Regions from separate parts of the Mycobacteroides chelonae genome, predicted to be linked through region 1. Evidence: predicted binding sites of a transcription regulator. Region 1 holds the regulator's gene; each other region holds the start of a gene.
What was found. The regulator LexA, encoded in region 1, represses DNA repair genes until DNA is damaged. The targets are predictions, from matches to a motif close to CGAACANNTGTTCG.
Positions count from the first base shown of each region.

Region 1 (7,670 bases):
GCCAACACATGGGCCAGTGCGAGCATGACCGCGACGTCTGTCCCGGGAACGGGTGCATGCCATTCGCACTCGCCGTCGATGTCATCGCGCAGCGGACTGAACGAGACGATGCGCCCTCCACGGGCACGGAACCTGTCGAGGGCATCGCGGGCCGGATGCGCGGTGGTGCCGCCGTGGTTCACCCCCGTGTTCTTGAGAGCGATGCCGCCGAATGCCACCAGCAGATCGGTGTTCTCGACGATGACATCCCATGACGTCGACCTCTTGAAGAGCCCATCGTGGGTGCCGACGACGTGCGGCATGATGACGCCGGTGGCGCCCAGGCTGTAGGAATGGCGCGAAAAGGTATACCCGCCGAGCAGTTTCAGGAACCGGTGCACCTGACTCTGAGCGTGATGGAATCGTCCCGCGCTGGCCCAGCCGTACGAGCCGCCGTAGATGGCTTGGTTGCCGTGGGTGTCGACGATGCGTCGCAGTTCATCGGCCAGTAGTTCGGTGAGCTCATCCCAGGACACCTCCACGTACTCGTCCGAGCCGCGGGCAGTACTGGGGCCGGGCCCGTCCCGCAGCCAGCCGCGCCGCACAGACGGTGCGGTAACCCGGGCCTGGTGGCGGATCGAACCAGGAATGTTCTGCAGCAGCGGGGAGGGGTCCAGATCCGTCGGGATGGGCGTGACACCGATCACTTCGCCGTCGCGGACCTCGGGCGTGAATGCACCCCAGTGGGTATGTGAAAGCGCCAGCCTGGTCACCTCAATCAGCCTAGGCTTTCTGTCCGTCGAAACCGGGTAGGCGAGTACCAACCGACCAGTGGGTTGGTATACATTCTGCCAAGTACGTAAATCCAAACCGGAAGGTGATCATGGCCGGCGCCGTTAAGTTCAAACGCACCATCTTCGAACCCGAGCACGAACTGTTCCGCGAGTCGTTCAAGACCTTCCTGGAACGGCATGCAGAGCCTTACCGCGAGGAGTGGGACGAGAACAAGATCGTCGACCGCTCGCTGTGGGTCGAGGCCGGCAAGCAGGGCTTTTTGGGCACCGATATGCCCGAGGAGTTCGGTGGCGGCGGGCTCGTGGATTTCCGCTACAACGCGATCATCGGTGAAGAGATCACCAAGGCCCGTCAGTCGGGTATCGGTTTCACCCTGCACAACGATGTCGCGGGCCCGTACTTCCGGGATCTGGCCAACGACGAGCAGAAGGCACGCTGGTTCCCGGGATTCTGTTCCGGCGAGCTGATCAGCGCCATCGCCATGACCGAGCCGGGGACCGGCAGCGACTTGCAGGGCATCAAGACCCGCGCGGTCAAGGACGGCGATCATTACATTCTCAATGGCGCGAAGACCTTCATCACCAACGGCATCAACGCCGACCTGGTGATCGTGGTCGCACAGACCGACCCCGAAAAGGGTGCGCTGGGCTTCAGCCTGATCGTCGTCGAGCGCGGCATGGAGGGCTTTGAGCGCGGCCGCAAGCTCGACAAGATGGGTCTGGACGCCCAGGACACCGCCGAGCTGTCCTTCACCGACGTTCGCGTGCCCGCCGCCAACCTGCTGGGCGAAGAGGGCCAGGGCTTCATCTACCTCATGCAGAACCTGCCGCAGGAACGCATGTCGATTGCGGTCGTCGCGGCTGCGGCGATGGAAACCATGCTCGAGGCGACCATCGAGTACACATCCGAGCGCAAGGCGTTCGGCAAGCCGATCAAGAGCTTCCAGAACAGCCGCTTTGTGCTGGCCGAGCTCGCCACCGACGCGACCATGATCCGAATCATGGTCGACGAATTCATCACGCTGCTCAACAAGAAAGAACTGAGCGTCGAGCAGGCCGCGATGGCCAAGTGGTACAGCACCGAGAAGCAGGTTCACCTGATCGACCGCTGCCTGCAGCTGCACGGCGGTTACGGCTTCATGCGTGAATACCCGGTGGCGCGTGCCTACATGGACTCTCGTATCCAGACGATCTACGGCGGAACCACCGAGATCATGAAGGAGATCATCGGGCGTTCGCTCTAGTCGCGGATGCGTATTCGTGACGCCACGGCCGCCGACGCGGCCGCGTGCGCAGCGATCTATGCGCCGTATGTCACCGAGACGGCTATTTCGTTCGAGGAGGTGCCGCCGTCGGATGTCGTTCTTGCCGAACGCATCCAGACGGCGGCCCACCGCCATGCCTGGCTAGTCGCCGAGGACGCCGGAGAGATTCTCGGGTACGCCTATGCGGTGCCATGGAAGTCTCGCACGGCCTATCAGTGGGCTTGCGAGGTGAGTGTGTATGTAGACGGTGCGCGCCGGCAGCGCGGAGCGGGTCGTCAGTTGTACGCGGCGCTGTTGGAGCGTTTGCGCTCTCTCGGCTATCGCACCGTGCTGGCCGTTGTCGTAGTGCCTAATCTGGCGAGCGAAAAACTACACCTGGCAATGGGATTCGAACAGGTGGCGCTGTATCGACGCATCGGTTACAAGCTGGGTAGCTGGCACGACGTGGCGCACTTCCAGCTCTTCTTAACGTCCGTCGAGGATGCTTCTGCGCCCGGGCCGCCGCCCGGGTCGGCCTAGACCTTGCGGATAACGGTGACGACCTTGCCGAGGATGGCGGCGTCGTTACCGGGGATGGGCTCGAAGAGCGGGTTGTGCGGCATCAGCCACACCTGACCCGTCGTCCGCTTGAATGTTTTGACGGTCGCCTCACCATCGATCATCGCCGCCACGATGTCGCCGTTGTCGGCGACGTTCTGCTGGCGGACCACCACCCAGTCGCCATCGCAGATCGCGGCGTCGATCATCGATTCGCCGACGACCTTGAGCAGGAACAGCGATCCCTCGCCGACAAGTTCGCGGGGGAGCGGGAACACATCCTCAACGGCCTCCTCGGCCAGGATCGGACCACCGGCGGCGATCCGTCCCAGCACGGGCACGAACGTGGGCTCCGGCAGATCGCCCGAACCCACCACATCGGTGGTGGCAGACGGGGTGTGGGTGTCATCGATACCCCGAACATCAACGGCGCGTGGACGGTTCGGATCACGCCGCAGGAAGCCCTTCTGTTCGAGGGTGCGTAGTTGATGGGCGACCGACGACGTCGAGGTAAGCCCGACGGCGTCTCCGATTTCGCGGATGCTCGGGGGGTAGCCCCGTTCATTCACCGATGCGCGGATGACCTCCAGGATGGTCCGCTGGCGCTCGGTCAGTGAACCGGTGGCGGGTCCCTTGCTGGGTGTATCGCTCATGGGCCCGAATCTAGACCTGTCGACGACATTTATCAAACATGTGTTCGATGCGTGTCGTCAATGACGGTCGCTGGCCCGGCCATCTGGAGTGTCGATGCTGGTCAGGACCACTTGTCGGTGGCGGATGCTACAAATCGATCACATGTTCGGACATCGAACACATGATCGAGTACATTCGAACATAAGAGCGAACGGGCTTACCGATCGACAGGACAGGAAGGGCATACCGATGAGCACAAACGTTCTCACCACGCCGCGTCTTCGCACCGCCGAGCACGCATCACGCGAGTGCGCCCCGCAGGCGCGTGCGTACAGCGCCCAGTACCCGCTGACCCAGCGCCGGGCACTGCCGGTGCGCACCGTCGCCTACCGGAGGCCTTCCGGACGGCCGGTTGCGTACCGGGGTAACGGCATCCGAGTCTCGTCGGTGCCACATCGGGTGCACCGTCGTAGCCCGGTGAGCCTTAAGGCCACCATCGTTGTCTCGGTGGGTGCTGCCGTGGCGACCATGTGGCTGTTGATGCTCGGCCAGGTCAGCGCTGCCGGAATCGGGGGAGTTGACGTGCCGGACCGTGTGGCGGTTGTCCAGGTCGCTCCGGGAGAGACCCTGGCCGATGTGGCCTCGCGTGTCGCACCGGGTGCGCCGCGCTCGGCTGTGGTGTCCAAGATCCGTGAACTCAATGAACTCGACTCGGCGACAGTGCAAGCCGGTCAGACGCTGGTTTCTCCGGTCGGCTGATCGGCGAACGGGCGTGACCTTCGAACGTGCGGGAGCACGGGTATCCTCGACACCGGTCTGGGCGCGTTGTGCTGTGCGTCAGCTCACCCAGCCCAACGACTTGGAGTCCAGAACCGGCGAAGGAGCAGTAATGCACTGTCCGTTCTGCCGGCATCCAGACTCGCGCGTAGTCGATTCCCGTGAGGCGGATGAGGGTCAGGCGATACGGCGACGTCGATCGTGCCCGGAATGTGGCCGTCGTTTCACCACTGTCGAGACCGCTGTGCTCGCCGTTGTGAAGCGCAGCGGTGTCACCGAGCCGTTCAGCCGCGACAAGGTCATCAAGGGCGTACGCCGTGCCTGCCAGGGCCGCGATGTCGATGACGACGCGCTGAATCTGCTTGCTCAGCAAGTCGAGGACGCCGTCAGGGCGGCCGGATCCCCGGAAATTCCCAGCAATGAGGTGGGCCTGGCCATCCTTGGCCCACTCCGCGACCTGGACGAGGTCGCGTACCTGCGTTTCGCCTCGGTGTACCGCGGATTCAGCTCCGCCGAGGACTTCGAACGCGAGATCGCCGCGTTGCGCGCGCATCGGGACGCACCGACCGGGTCCTAGACCCAGGTGGCGGTGTCGCGTGTCACTAGTCCAGCGTCAATGATTGATCGGCGACGACATGGCCACCGATCGTCACCCAGCCCTCCGGGCTCCATTGCGTGAGAATTTGTGAACCCTTGCCCTGATTGACGATCAGATCACGGCTCAACAGATCGGTCATCCGCGCCGCCACGGACCCGGTTGCTTCGTCCTCGTTGACACCCAGGTCGAACGCGAATACCCGCGATCGAACCAGACTCGTATTGCGGTCCTGCCACGCCCAGACGCAATGCAGTAGTTCGTCGGCGTAGTCGGAAGGATCGGCAGCATCCACATCGCTGGGGGAGTCCAGCTCGTGGAAATCGGTCTCGGGTGACCACTCGGACCGAGCGCGTATCCACGTGCGGTCGTCATAGCTCACCTGGAGCACGCCCGCGGGAACCTGCAGGGTGTTGACCGGTGTCCCGCGTTCACGCAGCCACCACGCCAATCCGACGGTCGGATGTCCGGCGAAGGGCAGCTCGGCGGCCGGGGTGAAGATCCGCAGATGTGCGGTGTTGGATCCTTCGGCGGGAAGATCGACGAAAACTGTTTCGCTGAAACCCAGCCGGGTAGCGACCTCCTGGCGTGCCGACGCTGGAACGTCGGCGCCATTAACGATCCCTAGGGGATTGCCGAAGTTGCCTGTCTCATCGGTGAATACGCGGACAACCGCGACATCAACACTCATGCGTCGACTCTACGTCTCGCGCACGCCGCGCACCGGGATACCCCGTGAACTGCGCAATCCTTCGGTACCGCTTGAGCTCTCGTGGCTAGGTGGCGCTGCGCTCGTCGGTGCCCATGGCATCGAGCACCGCCATCCGGGTCCGTGCGGCCCCACTGATCGTGTGCTCGGTGATGCCGGTGCGCAACAGTCGGCGCAACTCATTCTCGTCGTATTCGGCGGGCTCGGTGGAGTCGATGAATTGGCGCACGATGCTGATGAATCGATCGGGGTCGTCGTGGAAGGGGAAATGCCCGGAGTGCTCGAAGATCTCTAGTGTCGAGCCGGGCATCGCCGCATGGGCGAAATGGCCGTGGCTAACCGGGATCACCAGGTCGTCGCTACCCCAAATCAGCTGCACGGGAACGGACTCGGTCAAATAACATCGGTCGAGCATGGTGACCACCTGGCCGCGCCAATCAACCACGGCACGCAGCGTCCGGGTGAACGCGGCCGAGGCCCGGGGCTCGGGCAGGTCGGCGAGAACCCGCAGGACGTCGGGGATGTCGCGGCCCATTCCGGCCCGTCCCAACGTCGCGCCGGCTATTGCGCCGGTCAGCCGGATCATCGGCATCGCCAGCGGTAGTCTGAGCAGGCCGATCGCATCTCCGATGACGGGCATTGACGCACAACGCAATACGATGTTGACGTCTTTGGTCACCCCGCCTGGCGCAACCAGGATCAGGCGCTCCACCAGGTGGGGGAACTGGTAGGTGAACTGCATCGCAACGCCGCCGCCTAGCGAATGCCCGACGACGGTGACCTTCTCGATGTCCAGCACGGCCAGCAAGTCCCGCATGCCATTGGCGTAGGCCGCCACCGAGTAGTCGGCGCGTGGTTTATCCGACTGGCCGTGCCCCAGCAGATCCGGGGCGATCACAGTGAAATGCTCGGCGAGCTGCGCGTGCACGCTGTCCCATGTCGCGGAGTTGTCGCCGATACCGTGGATGAGCAGAAGTGCGGGTCCCGATCCCGCGATTCGAAAGGCGCGCCGGTACCCGTGGATGGTGCGGAACGCCATCCGCGGACGCGTCGATGCGTCGGTGGCCGATTCAGCATTGTCGCCGACATCGGCACCCTCGGTGTGCTCGGTATCCGGCACCGGATGCAGGAGCCGCGGCGGAGGATTCATGTCAAGTATTTTGACCCTTCGCCGCAAATTTGGCGCGGCGAGCGGACAACAGGCTTAGAGAACAGGCCCATCGCCGGACGGATCCTCGCCGAACTTGGCCTGTTCAGCGAGGAAACGCTCGAATTCTCCGGCCAGTTCGTCACCGCTGGGAAGCTCCTCGTCCCGTGCCAGCAACGAGCGATTCTCCTGCGCCGCGACGAAGGCGTCGTACTGGCGTTCCAGCGCTTGGACCACCTGAGCGACTTCTTCGCTGCCTTCCACCTGCTCGTTGATCTGGTTGCGCACCTTGCCGGCTGCCTCGGTAAGCGCCTGCAGATCCAGATCCAGATCGCCGGTCCTGGCGACTTCCTCCAGCAGGCGTTGCGAGGCCTCCGGGTAGTCGGTCTGTGCCAGGTAATGGGGAACGTGGACGGCGAAGCCGACCACATCGTGGCCGTGCTGGGCCAGACGGAACTCCAGCAGGTTGGAGGCGCTGCCCGGGACCTGGACCTCATCGATCCAGCCCGGGTGCTCGTCGAGGGTCTTGCGGTCGTTTCCGTGTGCGGTCAGGGTGATCGGGCGGGTATGCGGTACCGCCATCGGAATCGCGCCCAGTCCAATGGTCTTGCGTACACCGAGTTGATCGGCCAGCAGCCGGATCGCGGTGACGAAACGCTCCCACTTCAGATCTGGCTCAAGCCCGGCCAGCAGCAGGAACGGTGTGCCCTTGGTGTCTTTGAGCGCATACAGGTTGAGTTCGGGCGTGGCGTACTCGGTGAAGTGATCGCTCTTGAACGTCATCACCGGACGGCGAGACCGGTAGTCGAGCAGATCGTCGATGGCGAATGACGCGACCAATTCGCTTTCGAGCGTGTCACGCAGGTGCGCGGCCGCCAGCTTCACGGCGTGACCGGAGTCGGAGAAGCCCTGCAACGCATGCACCAGAACCGGACCGCGCCCATCGGCGGATGCCAGCTGTGGACCCGGGAATTCCAGCTCGTACATGCCACTCTGATCGGGTCTGTACGGCTGCTGCTCCCCGTCGTTACTGCTTTTCATGATTCGCCTCCCTTCGCGTCCTCGTCCCACCAGTGTCCCTTACTGGCAGGCAAACGGCGAATGTACCTATGGCCTCAACGGCCCAGGCGGGATGCAAATTCCGGATGTGGGCGGCATTCGCCCAGCGCGAAATCCTTCAGGCCTTGAACTGATTGAGCGCGCGGATCTTGTTCATCACGTCGAGTGCGGCGAC
Region 1 covers NZ_CP050145.1:3,120,832-3,128,501, reverse strand. Annotated here, with positions in the region: gene HBA99_RS15340 (molybdopterin-dependent oxidoreductase) at 1-752, opposite strand, end outside; gene HBA99_RS15335 (acyl-CoA dehydrogenase family protein) at 863-2,017, shown strand; gene HBA99_RS15330 (GNAT family N-acetyltransferase) at 2,024-2,557, shown strand; gene lexA (transcriptional repressor LexA) at 2,554-3,228, opposite strand; gene HBA99_RS15320 (LysM peptidoglycan-binding domain-containing protein) at 3,458-3,967, shown strand; gene nrdR (transcriptional regulator NrdR) at 4,098-4,562, shown strand; gene HBA99_RS15310 (PhzF family phenazine biosynthesis protein) at 4,588-5,271, opposite strand; gene HBA99_RS15305 (alpha/beta fold hydrolase) at 5,357-6,439, opposite strand; gene HBA99_RS15300 (proteasome assembly chaperone family protein) at 6,494-7,477, opposite strand; gene sthA (Si-specific NAD(P)(+) transhydrogenase) at 7,614-7,670, opposite strand, start outside.

Region 2 (7,670 bases), 170 kb from region 1:
GTGAGCCCGTTGATCGGCGTGCTGGCATTACAGGGTGATGTCAGGGAACATGTTGCTGCTCTGGAAGATTCGGGTGCGGACGCGCTTGGCGTGCGCCGTCCCGAGGAACTCTCCAAGATAGACGGGCTGGTCATTCCCGGCGGGGAGTCGACCACCATGAGCAACTTGCTGCGCGTGTTCGAACTGCTGGACCCGCTCACCGAGCGTCTGCGTGGTGGTCTGCCGGTTTACGGATCCTGCGCGGGCATGATTCTGCTGGCTAGCGAGATACTCGATACCCGCCCGGATGCGGTGGCGCTGGGCGCGATCGATATGACGGTGCGGCGCAATGCGTTCGGGCGCCAGGTGGACTCATTCGAGGGTGATCTGGATTTCGTGGGGCTCGATGGTGGGCTGCACGCGGTGTTCATCAGGGCGCCGTGGGTGGAGCGGGTCGGCACCGATGTCGAGGTGCTGGCCACCGCGCAAGGGCATCCGGTCGCGGTGCGGCAGGGCAGCGCGTTGGCGACGTCGTTTCACCCCGAGGTCACCGGAGACCGGCGAGTGCACCAGCTGTTCGTCGACATGGTGCGCGGGGCCTGACGCCGAGCGCATACCAGGCGCAGCGATTCTGCTCGATTCATCTGCGTGCGGTATGCACTCGACGCGGTGGTTACCAGCGCAGCATGGGCATCGGGCGTGACGGGTGCTTGAGCGTCCACTTTCCGGCGGTTCGCAATAAGAATCCGTGAAATCCGCCGTAGGGGAGTGCCTCGACCACCTCGCGCACATCGGCACGTTCCAGTCCGGTCCAGGCGTACAGGCCGCGGAAAGCATCGATCCGATCGCCCAGCCGGAAGGTCTCGACCCATAGATCGTCGGCCGACCTGAGCTTGTGGTGGTCGGCCACCATTGCCTTGAGACGATCGATATCGGTGATACCGAACTCCGGTGCCAGCTGCTCGGCGAGTGCCACCGAGGGATCCAGATAGTCCCAGGTCCCCGCCGTCCAGATGCCGATATCGTGCGTCGCCCACGCCAGCGCGATCTCGGGCGGCGCCTGCGTCATGCCGAGAAGACGGAGCTGGTAGTTCATGCCCCTGTACAGATGATTGCGGTAATCGGTGAGGCTGTCTCCGACGGTTGACGCGTATCGGTCCAGGACAGTGTCGACAATCGGGTCGGCTACCAGGACAGTCATGTGATTCACCCTAGGTGCGCGAGTACACTCGGGCAGCGCAGAAGTGCGACAGAACCTAGAGAAAGTAGTACACGGGTACATGAGCGGCCATTCCAAGTGGGCCACCACCAAGCATCAGAAGGCCGTCAAAGACGCGCGCCGTGGCAAAGAGTTCGCCAAGCTGATCAAGAACATCGAGGTCGCCGCGCGTACCGGTGGCGGAGACCCGGCTGGCAACCCGACGCTCTATGACGCCATCCAGAAGGCCAAGAAGACCTCGGTGCCCAACGACAACATCGAGCGGGCCCGCAAGCGCGGTGCCGGCGAGGAAGCCGGTGGCGCCGACTGGCAGACCATCATGTACGAGGGCTATGGCCCCAACGGCGTCGCGGTGCTTATCGAGTGCCTGAGTGACAACCGCAACCGCGCTGCCGGTGAGGTTCGGGTCGCGATGACCCGCAACGGTGGCAGCATGGCCGATCCGGGATCGGTGTCGTACCTGTTCTCTCGCAAGGGTGTTGTGACGCTGGAGAAGAACGGTCTGTCCGAGGACGACGTGCTCACGGCCGTACTGGAGGCGGGCGCCGAGGAGGTCAACGACCTGGGCGAGACCTTCGAAGTCATCTCCGAGCCCACCGACTTGATCGCGGTCCGTCAGTCACTGCAAGAGGCCGGGATCGACTACGAGTCGGCGGAGGCCAGCTTCCAGCCGTCGATGAGCGTGCCGGTCGATGTCGACACCGCCCGCAAGGTGTTCAAACTGGTCGACGCACTGGAAGACAGCGACGACGTGCAGAACGTCTACACCAACGTGGATTTGTCCGACGAGGTGCTCGCCGCGCTCGACGAAGACTGACCTGCAGCCCAGAACGCCAGGGTCACGACCGCGGTGGTGACCAGGACGGCACCGATGGTGTCGGTGAAGTAGTGATACCCGCAGGCGACCTGCCCGAGTAGTCCGAGCATGCTGACAATCGCGGCCGCGATGTATGCCCAGAGGGCTCCGCCGGCGACCAGCACCAGCATCCCCGTCACGGCCACCACGAAAGTGGTGTGGCCGCTGGGATACGCGAGGTATCCGCCCTTCTCGCGCCCGACGAGCATCTTGGTGGCCTGGGTGGTCCAGTTCGCGATGAAGGGGCAGACGAGGACAACTGTCGCGACCCGCCAACGCCGCCGATACAGCTCGAACCCGATGCACACCACGAGCACCGGAACCAGGAACACCCAATCGGTGAAGAACAGCAGCCAGCGTGGCTGCACCCCGAACGCGACCTGGGTCGCATCGAAAAACCACCTGTCGAACGGCGTTGAGCCTTTCCCCACGGAGAACCCGAGTATCAGCATCAAGATCACGCCGAGGGGAGGCCACCACTGAACCGTTTTCTCGCTGGGCAGTTTTCCGACAGACACTCCGACGACAGTAATCGGACCCAGACGGCGGGCCCGAATCGTGCCGATGGCCGGGAATCAAATGTCACTGGACGGCGTTACTGTGACGTCAACAACTGTTGGTCAACATCTGTTGACTTGAATGTCAAGCAGGCGTACATATAAGACATCCACGAGTGAGGGGAGGCCCGTCATGGCCACACAAACAGTCGCCCCGGCGCCTGAAACGACAACCCTGTGGCGCACTGCGCGCGCGGTTCTCGCGCTGCCGGTCACCGTGACGGTTCTGATCCCGTTGGTGATCCTCTACGGATCCGGCATGCAGGTGCCGTCGTGGATGTCGGATCAGATGTCGATGACGGCGACGGTGATCGGGACCCTGCTGGTGGCCGCCGGCCTGTTCCTGGTGACGCGCACCGTCATGCTCTTCCATCAGACCGGCAAGGGCTCCCTGGCGCCCTTCGATCCTCCAGTACGTCTCGTCGTGCTTGGCCCGTACCGCCACATGCGCAACCCCATGATCACCGGCGTCATCGCCATTCTGTTGGGTGAGGCGCTGGCGGTGAACTCCATGGGATTGCTGATCTACGCGGCCGTTTTCGTGGCCGTCAACGCGATCTACTTCCCGCTGGTCGAAGAGCGCGGCCTGCTGCGGCGGTTCGGCCGCGACTATGCGGAGTACGCACAGCACGTACCGCGGTGGGTGCCACGGCTGAGCCCGTGGACGCAGCCCGAGAGCGCGCGTTAAGGCGCCTCGCAATCGCAGTCGCAATCTAGGTAAGCCTGGATGGTCGGCGCGATGAGTTCGATGATCTGTTCGTGCGTCATCGCGGGTACGTTGCCGAGCCGGATGACGTAACGGCACATCGCTAGGCCGATCATTTGGGTACCGATCAGCGCCGCGCGTTCCATGGCCCGATCCGCGGTCAATGACTCGATGACCGGAACCATCTGGCAGCTAAAAATCTCCTCCATGCGCGCCCGTGCGGACTCGTGGGACACCGCGGCCCGTAGCAACGCGACCATGGTGTCGTCGGCTTCCCATTGGGTAAGGAAGTGCTGGACCAAGCTCGCTCCGAGTTGATCACGCGGAATCTCGGCTAGTTCTTCGGGAAAATGTATGTCGAAGTTGGCCGCGGCGGTGAACAGTTTGGCCTTGTTGCCGTAGTAGCGCATGACCAGGGACGGGTCGATGCCCGCAGTTGCGGCGATGGCCCGTATGGTTGCCTTCTCGTAGCCGACGCCCGCGAAGTGTTCCTGGGCGGCCTCGAGGATGGCCGCGCGAGTGGCGTCCGATCGCCGAGGTTCGGTAGACATGCGCTGAGCTTAGGCCAACGGATGTTGACATTTGCAGAGCCCTCGCGTGTTGCTATGCCGAATGGGTGATCTCTCTCGATATGCTATCGAACAACTGTTCTACGGCGAGAGGGCTGGCGCGTGCGAGTGATGGGAGTCGACCCGGGGCTCACCCGGTGTGGTCTGTCCATGGTCGAGGCATCCTCGGGTCGCAAGGTGGTGGCCCTGGATGTCGACGTCGTGCGCACTCCGGCCAATCAGCCTCTGCCGCAACGGCTTTTGGCGATCAGTGAGGTCGTCGAGCATTGGATGGACACCCACCGTCCCGACGTGGTGGCCATCGAGCGCGTCTTCGCTCAGCAGAACGTGTCGACCGTGATGGGTACCGCCCAAGCGGGCGGAATAGTCGCGCTCAGTGCCGCAAAGCGGGGCATCGAGGTGTATTTCCATACCCCGTCGGAGGTCAAGGCGGCCGTCACCGGCAATGGCCGGGCAGATAAATCCCAGGTGACCGCAATGATCACGCGCATCCTGCAGTTGCAGACGGCGCCGAAGCCCGCCGACGCGGCCGACGCCCTGGCCCTGGCAATCTGTCACTGCTGGCGTGCGCCCATGCTGGCGAGAATGGCGAAAGCGGAGGCCGCCGCCGAAGAGCAGCGGAAAGCCTTCGCGGCCCGGATGAAGGCGGTAGCCCGATGATTGCTTCGGTCAATGGCGAGGTCATCGACATCGCGCTCGATCATGTGGTGATCGAGGCCGCCGGAGTCGGATACCGCGTCAACGCCACCCCGGCCACGCTGTCGACGCTTCGGCGCGGCGCCCAGGTGCGGCTGATCACGGCGATGATCGTGCGCGAGGACTCGATGACGTTGTACGGCTTCACAGATACAGATGCCCGCGACCTGTTCCTGACGCTGCTCGGTGTCTCCGGCGTGGGGCCCAAGATCGCGATGGCCACGCTCGCGGTCTACGACGCGTCGGCCCTGCGCCAGGCGCTGGCCGATGGTGATGTCAATGCGCTGACCCGGGTGCCGGGGATCGGCAAGCGTGGCGCCGAGCGCATGGTGCTGGAGCTGCGCGAGAAGGTGGCGGCGGCTCCCGGTGGCACCACCGAGCTGGGCCGGGGTACCGCATCGTTGGTGCGCACCCAGGTCGTCGAGGCCCTCATCGGCCTCGGATTCGCCGCCAAACAAGCCGAACAGGCCACCGATACCGTTCTGGCTCAAGACAATTCCGAGGGAGACACCTCGACCGTGCTGCGGTCGGCGCTGACGTTACTGGGTAAGACACGATGAGCCGCTTCGACGAGTTTGATGGCGCGGAGGACGACTTCGATGCCGGTCCCGAGCTGTCTGGTGCGCTCACCGTCGGGGAGAACGATATCGACGCCGGACTTCGGCCCAAGTCGCTGCGGGAGTTCATCGGCCAGCCGCGGGTGCGTGAGCAGCTGGATCTGGTGTTGTCCGGTGCGAAAAATCGCGGCGGTACTCCCGATCACATCCTGCTGTCCGGACCGCCTGGGCTGGGGAAGACCTCGCTGGCGATGATCATCGCCGCCGAGCTGGGCTCTTCGCTGCGGGTGACCTCGGGCCCGGCGCTGGAGCGGGCGGGTGACCTAGCGGCGATGCTGAGCAATCTGGTCGAAAACGATGTGCTCTTCATCGACGAGATTCACCGCATCGCCCGGCCCGCCGAGGAAATGCTGTACCTGGCCATGGAGGACTTCCGGGTCGACATCGTCGTTGGCAAGGGCCCCGGTGCGACGTCCATCCCCCTGGAGGTGGCGCCCTTCACGTTGGTCGGCGCGACAACCCGTTCGGGGTCGCTGACCGGGCCGCTACGTGATCGCTTCGGATTCACGGCGCACATGGACTTCTACGAGTCCGAAGAGCTCGAACTCGTGCTCGCCCGATCGGCCGGAATCCTCGGCATTGAGCTGGGAGCCGACGCGGGCGTGGAGATTGCCCGGCGTTCGCGCGGCACCCCGCGCATCGCCAACCGATTGTTGCGCCGGGTCCGTGACTATGCGGAAGTGCGTGCCGACGGCGTCATCACCGTGGACGTTGCGAAGTCCGCTCTAGAGGTCTACGACGTGGACGAACTCGGGCTGGATCGCCTGGACCGGGCGGTGCTTTCCGCGCTGACCCGCAGCTTCGGCGGCGGGCCGGTGGGGCTGTCGACCTTGGCGGTGGCCGTCGGGGAGGAGTCGACCACCGTCGAAGAGGTATGCGAGCCGTTCCTGGTGCGCGCCGGGATGCTCGCGCGAACGCCGCGCGGGCGGGTGGCCACGGCGTTGGCGTGGACGCATCTGGGTCTCACCCCGCCGCCGCAAGTGCTGGGGCAGGCCGGGCTGTTCGATTGAGAGGACGCTTGAGTCCAGGACGCGCAGGTCCGGGGTTCGCGTCAATTCCACAGAGTCGGATGGCACACTGGTGACTTGTCGCGTGCTTGTTTCACGCAGACCCTGCCTGACCTCGTGAAGACCCAACGGAAAGAATCCCGAAAGCCGCCATGGAATCGATCATCGTCTTTTTGCCGCTCATCCTCGTTATGGGCGCGTTCCTCTTCTTCGCGAACCGGCGGCAGCGCAAAGCTCTGGACGCCACCATCGAGCTTCACGAGTCCCTGGCGATCGGTGACCGGGTGCACACCACCTCCGGCCTGCAGGGCACCATCGCCGCCGTCACCGACGACACCGTGGACCTGGAGATCGCGCCGGGTGTCGTGACGCGCTGGATGAAGCTCGCAATCCGCGACAAGATCGTCGATGAGGCCGAGGACGCCGATGACACCGCTGGCGAGGCATCGCGCGACGTCGAGAGCTCCGGGGTCGAGCTGACCAAGGAGTAACGGCTCCGCCGTTACTCACCCCTGAAAGCCTCCCGACCCGCCCTCGACAAGCAAGGAGACCGGACACGTGGCCTCGCCATCGGCCCCTGTGCACCCCGCGCGTTATCTAGCTGCCTTCCTGGTGTTGCTGATTGGCGCTTACCTGCTGGTGTTCCTGACCGGCGACAAGCACGCCAAACCCAAGCTCGGTATCGACCTGCAGGGTGGAACCCGCGTCACGCTGACGGCGCGCACCCCTGACGGTTCCAAGCCGACCAAGGAAGCACTGACGCAGGCGCAGCAGATCATCAATGCGCGCGTCAACGGACTCGGCGTCTCCGGGTCCGAGGTCATCATCGATGGCGACAACCTCGTCATCACCGTGCCGGGTAACGACGGCAGCGAGGCCCGCAACCTCGGTCAGACCGCCAAGCTCTACATCCGGCCCGTCATTCAGATGGTGCCGGCGCAGCCCAGGGAGAATCCCCAGCCCGGGGCCCCACAGGGCGGTCAGCCGGGCGGCGCCGGCCAGGAGGCGACACCACCGGAGCCCGGCGGTGGCAAGCCCGCACCCGCGGCGCCTTCACCGAAACCGCAGCCTCGTCCGTATCCGGCGCAAACCACCACGATGCCGCCACCTCCGCCGCCAGCACCGGCGACGCAGCCCGCGACGCCGAATGCCACAACGTCTCCGGCGGCTCCGCCCGCCGATCTGCCGCCCAAGCCGGGTAGCGGCGAGGAACGCAAGCAACTGATCGACTTCGAGAAGCAGATCAGGCAGAGCGAGGATCCGCGGATCCAGATGCTGGCCCTGCAGGTTCAGTCCTCGCGCTGCTTCGACCCCGATGACCCGCTCGCGGGCAACGACGATCCGAACCTTCCGTTGGTCACCTGCGGTGACGACAGCCAGGGTGGCAAGGCCGCCTACCTGCTGGACAAGTCGATCATCAGCGGGGAAGAGATCAAGGACGCCAGTTCCGGACTCGACCAGCAG
Region 2 covers NZ_CP050145.1:2,950,382-2,958,051, reverse strand. Annotated here, with positions in the region: gene HBA99_RS14520 (acyl-CoA thioesterase) at 1-4, shown strand, start outside; gene pdxT (pyridoxal 5'-phosphate synthase glutaminase subunit PdxT) at 13-582, shown strand; gene HBA99_RS14510 (hypothetical protein) at 653-1,180, opposite strand; gene HBA99_RS14505 (YebC/PmpR family DNA-binding transcriptional regulator) at 1,260-2,015, shown strand; gene HBA99_RS14500 (phosphatase PAP2 family protein) at 1,961-2,572, opposite strand; partial or broken gene HBA99_RS14495 (methyltransferase family protein) at 2,745-3,206, shown strand; gene HBA99_RS14490 (TetR/AcrR family transcriptional regulator) at 3,296-3,868, opposite strand; gene ruvC (crossover junction endodeoxyribonuclease RuvC) at 3,989-4,546, shown strand; gene ruvA (Holliday junction branch migration protein RuvA) at 4,543-5,142, shown strand; gene ruvB (Holliday junction branch migration DNA helicase RuvB) at 5,139-6,209, shown strand; gene yajC (preprotein translocase subunit YajC) at 6,359-6,697, shown strand; gene secD (protein translocase subunit SecD) at 6,765-7,670, shown strand, end outside.
Region 2: the regulator LexA is predicted to act here: its motif matches at 3,956-3,969, upstream of ruvC (crossover junction endodeoxyribonuclease RuvC).

Region 3 (7,670 bases), 590 kb from region 1:
GGGCATCGGACTGCCCGGTCAGCGTCACATCTCCGCCGTCGGCCGGTATCCACACCGACTGTCCCGCATGAACGTCAAGGTCCGGCCCCATACCGTCCAACCGCACGCTGCCCCGCGTGCACAGCACTATCCGCGGTCCTTTTACCTCCACCGGTACGCGTTCGCCATCCACCAGATCGAATCGCGATAACGCGAACTCCCTGGCGGGCGTGAGGTACCGAGTCTGTGCACCGTCGGTGACGGTCTCAACATGCAGGTGTTTTTCGGCGGCGGGTGAGAAATCGAGCACCCGAAGCAATTCGGGTACATCGACGTGTTTGGGAGTAAGCCCGCCGCGCAGCACGTTGTCGGAATTGGCCATGATCTCGACGGCCAGACCACGCAGGTACGCATGCAGATTTCCGGCGGGCAGGTAAATCCCCTCCCCCGGTTCCAGCGTGAGCCGATTCAACAACAAGGAGGCAAGTACTCCGGCGTCCGCCGGATACCGCTCACCCAACTCCAGAAGCGTGCGCGCCTCACCAGCGAAACGCTCGTGGCCGGACGACAGATAACGCACGGCACCCTCGAGCACGGCAGGCACCAACAGATCCAGGCTGGGCTGCGGAAGGGTTATCCAGGTGGTGAACAGGGCGCGCAGCCCATCGGCATCGGATTGTCCGGCCAACAGATTCACATAGGGTGTCAGCTCGCCGACATCGAGCGCGCGAAAGAGTTCGACGGTGTCACCGGGGTCTCGAAAGCCTGCCAGCGCCTCAAAACGATCCAGCGCCACAACCAGTTCGGGCTTGTGATTGCGATCCCGATAATTGCGCACCGGAGAGTTGAGCGGGACACCCGCCGCCTCTTCCCGCGCGTATCCGTCTGCCGCCTGCTGCGCACTGGGGTGGGCTTGCAGGGACAGCGGCTCGTCCGCCGCCAGCACCTTGAGCAGGAAGGGCAATTGATCGCCGAACTCAGCCACCGACGCCGGACCCAACTGCCCTGCCGGATCTGCCGCCACTACATCGAGTAATGACTCTGCGCCACCACCGGTTTCCAGGTAGGCCGGATCGGCAGGGTGCGCACCCAGCCACAGTTCGGCTTCCGGATGCGGTGTCGGTGTTGGGCGTCCGGTGAACTCGGCGATCGCCGTCCGCGAGCCCCAGGCGTACGTCCTTATCGCCCCCCTGAGCAGATTCACAGCCCGGATCTCCCCCCGCCGAGCCGGGCGTACACCGAGGCCATTTCGAGTCGTGTCGCGAGCATCATCAGCTGCGCGAGCTCCGACGGTCGGGCCGCCACGTCACCAAGATCGGTGGTGCTCACCAGCTGCGCTTCATCGACACCATCGATCCGCGCCGCAACCGACTGGAAGTCGCTATCGGTGGCAAGAGCAAGTATCCGCGGTGGGCCATCGCCGCGGGGGCCGTCGATGAACTCGTCATGAAACAGTGAGCTCTCACCAGAGCTCCTGCTCGACAACGCATCCCGCATCGCGGCCAACGCTTGCGGAAGGCCGCACGCGGTAGCGGTGCGCTGCGTCAGCCGCAGCAGCGTTGCCGCCGCATGTTGCGCGAGCGCCACGGTGACCGACCGATCCCCGCAGAACACCGCGGGCCCACCGGTCAATCGCGTCGCGATCACCTTGGCGGCGTTGGTGAAGATTTCCCGGCCCACGGTATTCCGGGATACCTCGCCATCCACTTCATCGGCGATCGCCATGACGTCGGGCACGATGGCCCTGTCGAGCACCCCCAGCACTGCCGCCCCAACAGCGAGGTTGTGAGCAAGGCTGAAAGTGTCGGGCACCCGCAACCGGGGCGCCAGTGAAATCGCCCGGCCAGCACCGGAATCCGCCAAGGGACCCTCGTCGGGTGCGGCGATGACCACCCGGGCACCCCGACGGGTACCCATCGACACCGCAGCAGTGAGGGCAGGATCACCGGCATCGTCACCGGCGACCACCATGACATCGAGTGGGCCCACCCACACCGGAGCCCGGGTGGCGGTAACGAACGGAAGACTCGCGGTATCCGACAGCGCCCCAGCCAGAACCGCTCCCGCCGTTGCGGCGGTGCCGCGGCCCGCGACCCACACGAGCGCGCGCGACCGGTCCTCCACGTGAAGCGGGTCCAGGGCACCCTCGGCGATGGCTGTACCAACCGCCCGAACCTGCGAGCCGGCCATCGAAGCGGCTTGCAGCGAACCATCGCGGTCGGCCGCCAACAGCGCCTCGGCGTCGTCCAGATCGATGGTGGCCTTCATCAGGTCGCGGCCTCGGTGCGGTCGACCAACTCGGTGACGCGCGCGACCACACCCGCCACATCTTCGTCGGTGCGGGCCTCGACGTTGAGGCGCAGCAGTGGCTCGGTGTTGGACGTGCGCAGGTTGAACCACGTTCCGGTACCGATGTCGACGGTGACGCCGTCGAGATGGTCGATCGAAACTATCTGTGTGCCAAAGGACTTCAACACCTCGTCGATACATGCCTTGGCATTCGAGACGCGGAAGTTGATCTCGCCGGAGGATGCGTACCGCTCGTAATCAGACATGAGATCTGAAAGCGGCCGGTCCTGCTCGCCCAGGGCTGCCAGCACGTGCAGTGCCGCCAGCATTCCGGAGTCGGCACCCCAGAAGTCCCGGAAGTAGTAGTGCGCGGAATGCTCACCGCCGAAGATCGCGCCCGTCTCGGCCATCAATGCCTTGATGAACGAGTGGCCGACGCGAGAGCGCACCGGTGTTCCGCCGTGCTCGACGACAAGCTCGGGGACGGCACGCGAGGTGATCAGATTGTGGATGATGGTGCCGCCGATTTCCCGCTCCAGCTCTCGACGCGCTACCAAAGCGGTTACCGCGGAAGGAGATACGGCCCGTCCGCGCTCATCGACGACGAAGCACCGGTCGGCGTCGCCATCGAAGGCGAGGCCGATGTCAGCACCCTCGGCCACCACGAAGGCCTGCAGATCGCGCAGGTTCTCGGGGTCGAGCGGGTTGGCTTCGTGGTTGGGGAAGTTGCCGTCCAACTCGAAGTACAACGGCGCGAGCGCAATCGATGGAATCGCACCCAGCACCGCCGGTGTCGTGTGTCCGGCCATACCGTTACCCGCATCCACAGCCACCCGAAGGGGGCGTGCCCCGCTCAACTGAACCAGTGACCGCAGGAACTCGCCGTACTCGGCGAGAACATCACGTTCGGTGATCGTGCCCGCCGCAGCGTCGTGCGCGGGCACCCCGTTGATCAGCTCCTCGCTGATGATGGCCAGGCCGGTGTCCCTGCCCACCGGCTTGGCACCGGCGCGGCACAGCTTGATTCCGTTGTACGCGGCCGGGTTGTGGCTGGCGGTGAACATGGCTCCCGGGCAATCCAACAGCCCCGAAGCGAAGTACAGCTGATCAGTGGATGCCAGTCCGATCTGCACGACATCGACGCCCTGAGCGGTGACACCCTCGGTGAACGCCTGAGCCAGCGGAGGCGACGAGTCGCGCATGTCGCGGCCCACCACGATCCGCAATGGCGCGCCGGCGTCGGCCTGCTCCGCCTTGACCAGTCGTGCGAACGAAGAACCCACGTCGAACACGAAGGACTCGTCGATCTGCTCGCCCAGGAGGCCACGAACGTCGTACGCCTTGATGACTGCGTGGACAGCGTCGGCGGACCGGGCCATGACGAGAGCACTCCTATTGATCTGTCGAGCGAGGGACGTTAGGTGTCGCTGGCCAGCCTAGTGGTCGGCGAGTGCCCAACGTGAACGTCCGGCGAGAGGGTACAGAATGTCACCGGGCCAAGCCGAAAGCACCTGATCAGAACTACTCTGCCGGATCCGGCAGAACCCGCAGATGTCCGCGGCGCCGCCCGACGGGAGCCGGATGCACGGGCCGGGGAGCAGCCGAGGTGGCAGGCCCTCCCATATCGAGTGCGGGCTCGCTGAATCCCGCCGCGGCCATCCGCACTCCGGTGGGTTCCCGGACCGCATCGGCCAGGGCAACCAAGTCGTCATCCTCGGGATTCGACGGCAGGGGGCCGTTGTACCGGACCAGCTCCCAGCCACGGGGCGCGGTAATCCGGCTCGCGTGCTGCGCGCACAGATCCCACGAATGCGGCTCGCTGGACGTGGCCAGCGGCCCAACCACGGCCGTCGAGTCCGCATAGACAAACGTCAACGTCGCCACGGCGGAACTCGGGCACCCGGGTCGACAGCAGCGACGGGGGGCTCTCACAAACGTTGAGGCTAGCGTGCGCAAACACGTTCCGACCCGCAGACACGCGCTGTGAACCCACTGAGACCCTCCGGTGATCAGGCAGAGACCCCGGGGTGATCGGCTCGTTGTGATTCGTCAGCCACAGCAGTCACACCGTTACCATTTCCCGTATGGCACGTGACGGACGGCGCGGCGGCTCGGCGAGCGGATCGAGCTCGCAGGGCTCCCGAAGGGGGCGCGATTTTCGTGGCCCGCTCTTGCCGCCGACCGTTCCCGGCTGGCGCTCACGCGCCGAGCGCTTCGATATGGCGGTGCTGGAGGCCTATGAACCCATCGAGCGGGCGTGGCAGTCGCGGCTGGAGGGTCTCGATGTCGCGGTAGACGAGATTCCGCGCATCCAACCCAAGGATCCCGAGTCGGTGCAATGGCCGCCGGAGGTGATCGCCGACGGACCGATCCCGCTGGCAAGGCTTATTCCCGCTGGCGTGGATACCCGGGGTAACACCACCCGGGCGCGAATTGTCCTATTCCGCAAGCCGATCGAATTACGCGCGAAGAAATCTGGGGATTTGTCGGATCTCCTGCACGATCTGCTGGTGGCGCAGGTTGCCACCCACCTGGGGGTGGAACCATCGGTGATCGACCCGACCATCACCGATGAGGGCGACTAACCGCCCGATCGAACGCGGAGTTAGATGATGCCCCGCTTCAGGCGACGGCGCTCACGCTCGGACAACCCGCCCCAGATACCGAACCGCTCGTCGTTGGCCAGTGCGTATTCAAGGCACTCGTCCTTGACTTCGCAGCCCTGGCAGATGCGCTTGGCCTCGCGAGTCGACCCGCCCTTCTCAGGGAAGAACGCCTCTGGATCGGTCTGTGCGCACAGCGCCTTCTCTTGCCACTGATCATCAGCGACACCAATCAGCGCATCAAAATCGTTCTGCACCAACGTCAGATGCGGACGTGCGGGCGGCAAGCCCGTCGCACCCGTGCCGACGCCGGAACTCAGCTCGTCGTGTGCGCCAAATTCATTGTGCCCGAACAGCATCGTCCCGCCTCCTCACCATTCCCACTTGCAGTCGTCGTGCCCGGTTTCGTGCCACATTGTCGTTTCCCGGCCATTCCATTCGAACATCTGATCGAATCCCGGTCTGCGCCTGCAACTTCCAAACCCAGCCCGAGGAATGACACTGGTGTGATTACACACGTGTTCGCTGCCGGGGTCAAGCGAAGGACGAAAATTCATACCATCTACGACCGACAAAATCGGCGTGGCGCCCTCGTGGCGTGTCGCATCATTGCCGGCGCACTAGTGTCGGTCAGCGTGAAACTCACCGTCCTCGTCGGCGGCGTCGGCGGAGCGCGCTTCCTGCTCGGCGTCCAACGCTTGCTCGGATCGGACTCCAGCAAGCATCAGATAAACGCCATCGTGAACATTGGCGACGACGCCTGGATGCATGGCGTCAGGATCTGCCCTGACCTGGACACCTGCATGTACACCCTGGGCGGAGGGGTGGATCCGGAACGCGGCTGGGGACACCGGGGCGAGACGTGGAACGCCATGGAGGAACTGGCGGCCTACGGCGCCCAGCCCGACTGGTTCTCGCTCGGCGACAGGGACCTGGCCACTCACCTGATACGCAGTCAAATGCTGCGAGCCGGTTACCCGCTATCAGCGGTCACCGAAGCGTTATGCAATCGATGGCGGCCCGGAGTCCGCCTGTTACCCGCCAGCGACGACCGCTGCGAGACCCACGTGGTGATCACCGACCCCGCCGATGGGGAGCAGCGTGCCATCCACTTCCAACAGTGGTGGGTGCAACACCGAGCACAGGTACCGACCCACAGTTTCGCGTTCGTCGGCGCGGACGAAGCAAAGGCCGGCCCAGGCGTTGCCGAAGCCATCGCCGAGGCAGATGCCGTCTTGCTGGCTCCCTCCAATCCGGTGGTGAGCATCGGGGCCGTCCTGGCGGTCGGCGGAGTTCGCGGGGCGCTCCGCACAACCACCGCTCCGGTCATCGGGTACTCGCCAATCGTGTCCGGTAAGCCACTCCGCGGAATGGCCGACGAATGTTTGCGCGTGATCGGTGTCGAGGTGAGCTCACAAGGTGTCGGGGAACACTTCGGCGCCCGCTCACAGACCGGCATCCTGGACGGCTGGCTGGTCGACGAGGGTGACGCCGCTCACATTGCGGGAGTTCAGGTACGGTCGATTCCGCTGCTCATGACCGACCCGGACGCGACGGCGGCGATGGTGCGTGCGGGACTCGACCTGGCCGGAGTTACCCTATGACCTCATCTGCGGATTCCCCTGCACCGGAACATGGTTCGGCAGCTCCGGTGGAGATTCTACCCATTGCGGACTTGCCGGAATTCCGCCCCGGCGACGATGTCGCCAAGACCATCGCCGAGGCGGCGCCATGGATCCGGGACGGCGATGTGATCGTGATCACCAGCAAGATCATCTCCAAGGCCGAGGGCCGCATCGTCGCGGCGCCTACCGATCCCGAAGCGCGGGACACCTTGCGGCGCAAACTGATCGACTCCGAGTCGGTCCGCGTGCTGGCCCGCAAGGGAAAGACACTGATCACCGAGAACACCATCGGCATCGTGCAGGCCGCCGCCGGAATCGACGCGTCCAATGTCGATACCGCCGAACTCGTACTGCTCCCCACCGACCCCGATGGCAGCGCCGCGGCGGTGCGGGCAGCACTGTCGCGACAGCTGGGCGTGAACGTAGCGGTGGTGATCACCGACACCATGGGACGGGCCTGGCGCAATGGCCAGACCGATGCCGCCATCGGTTCCTCCGGCATCCCTGTCCTGTATGGCTACGCCGGTGCAAAGGACAAGCACGGCAACGAACTTCAGGTGACAGAGGTGGCCATCGTCGACGAGATCGCCGCCGCCGCCGACCTTGTCAAGGGCAAGCTCACCGATGTACCAGTTGCGGTGGTGCGGGGTCTGTCGGTGCCCGACGACGGCAGCGTGGCTCGCGACCTCCAGCGCTCGGGCCCCGACGATTTGTTCTGGCTCGGCACCGCGGAAGCGCTGGAGCAGGGGCGCCGCGATGCGGTGCTGGTGCGCCGCTCTATCCGTCAATTCGCTGATATCGCAGTAGATTCCGATCTATTACGGGAAGCCATCGGCGAGGCGTTGACGGCGCCCGCTCCGCATCACACCCATCCGGTGAGATTCGTATGGGTACGGGATCTGGCGACACGGCGCGCACTGCTGGATGCCATGAAACAGGCATGGGCCGTGGATCTCAGCGGAGACGGACGCACCCCGGAATCCGTCGAGAAACGGGTGGCCCGCGGACAGATCCTCTACGACGCACCCGAAATCGTGATTCCGTTCCTGGTTCCCGACGGTGCCCACGACTACCCGGACGAGCGCCGCAACGCGGCCGAACACACCATGTTCGCCGTCGCGGTGGGCGCGGCGGTGCAGGCACTGTTGGTGGCGCTGGCGGCGCGGGGCGTGGG
Region 3 covers NZ_CP050145.1:3,707,181-3,714,850, forward strand. Annotated here, with positions in the region: gene manA (mannose-6-phosphate isomerase, class I) at 1-1,183, opposite strand, end outside; gene HBA99_RS18275 (hypothetical protein) at 1,180-2,247, opposite strand; gene HBA99_RS18280 (phosphomannomutase/phosphoglucomutase) at 2,247-3,647, opposite strand; gene HBA99_RS18285 (DUF3499 domain-containing protein) at 3,790-4,200, opposite strand; gene HBA99_RS18290 (metallopeptidase family protein) at 4,353-4,853, shown strand; gene HBA99_RS18295 (WhiB family transcriptional regulator) at 4,874-5,128, opposite strand; gene cofD (2-phospho-L-lactate transferase) at 5,507-6,475, shown strand; gene HBA99_RS18305 (coenzyme F420-0:L-glutamate ligase) at 6,472-7,670, shown strand, end outside.
Region 3: the regulator LexA is predicted to act here: its motif matches at 5,311-5,324, upstream of cofD (2-phospho-L-lactate transferase).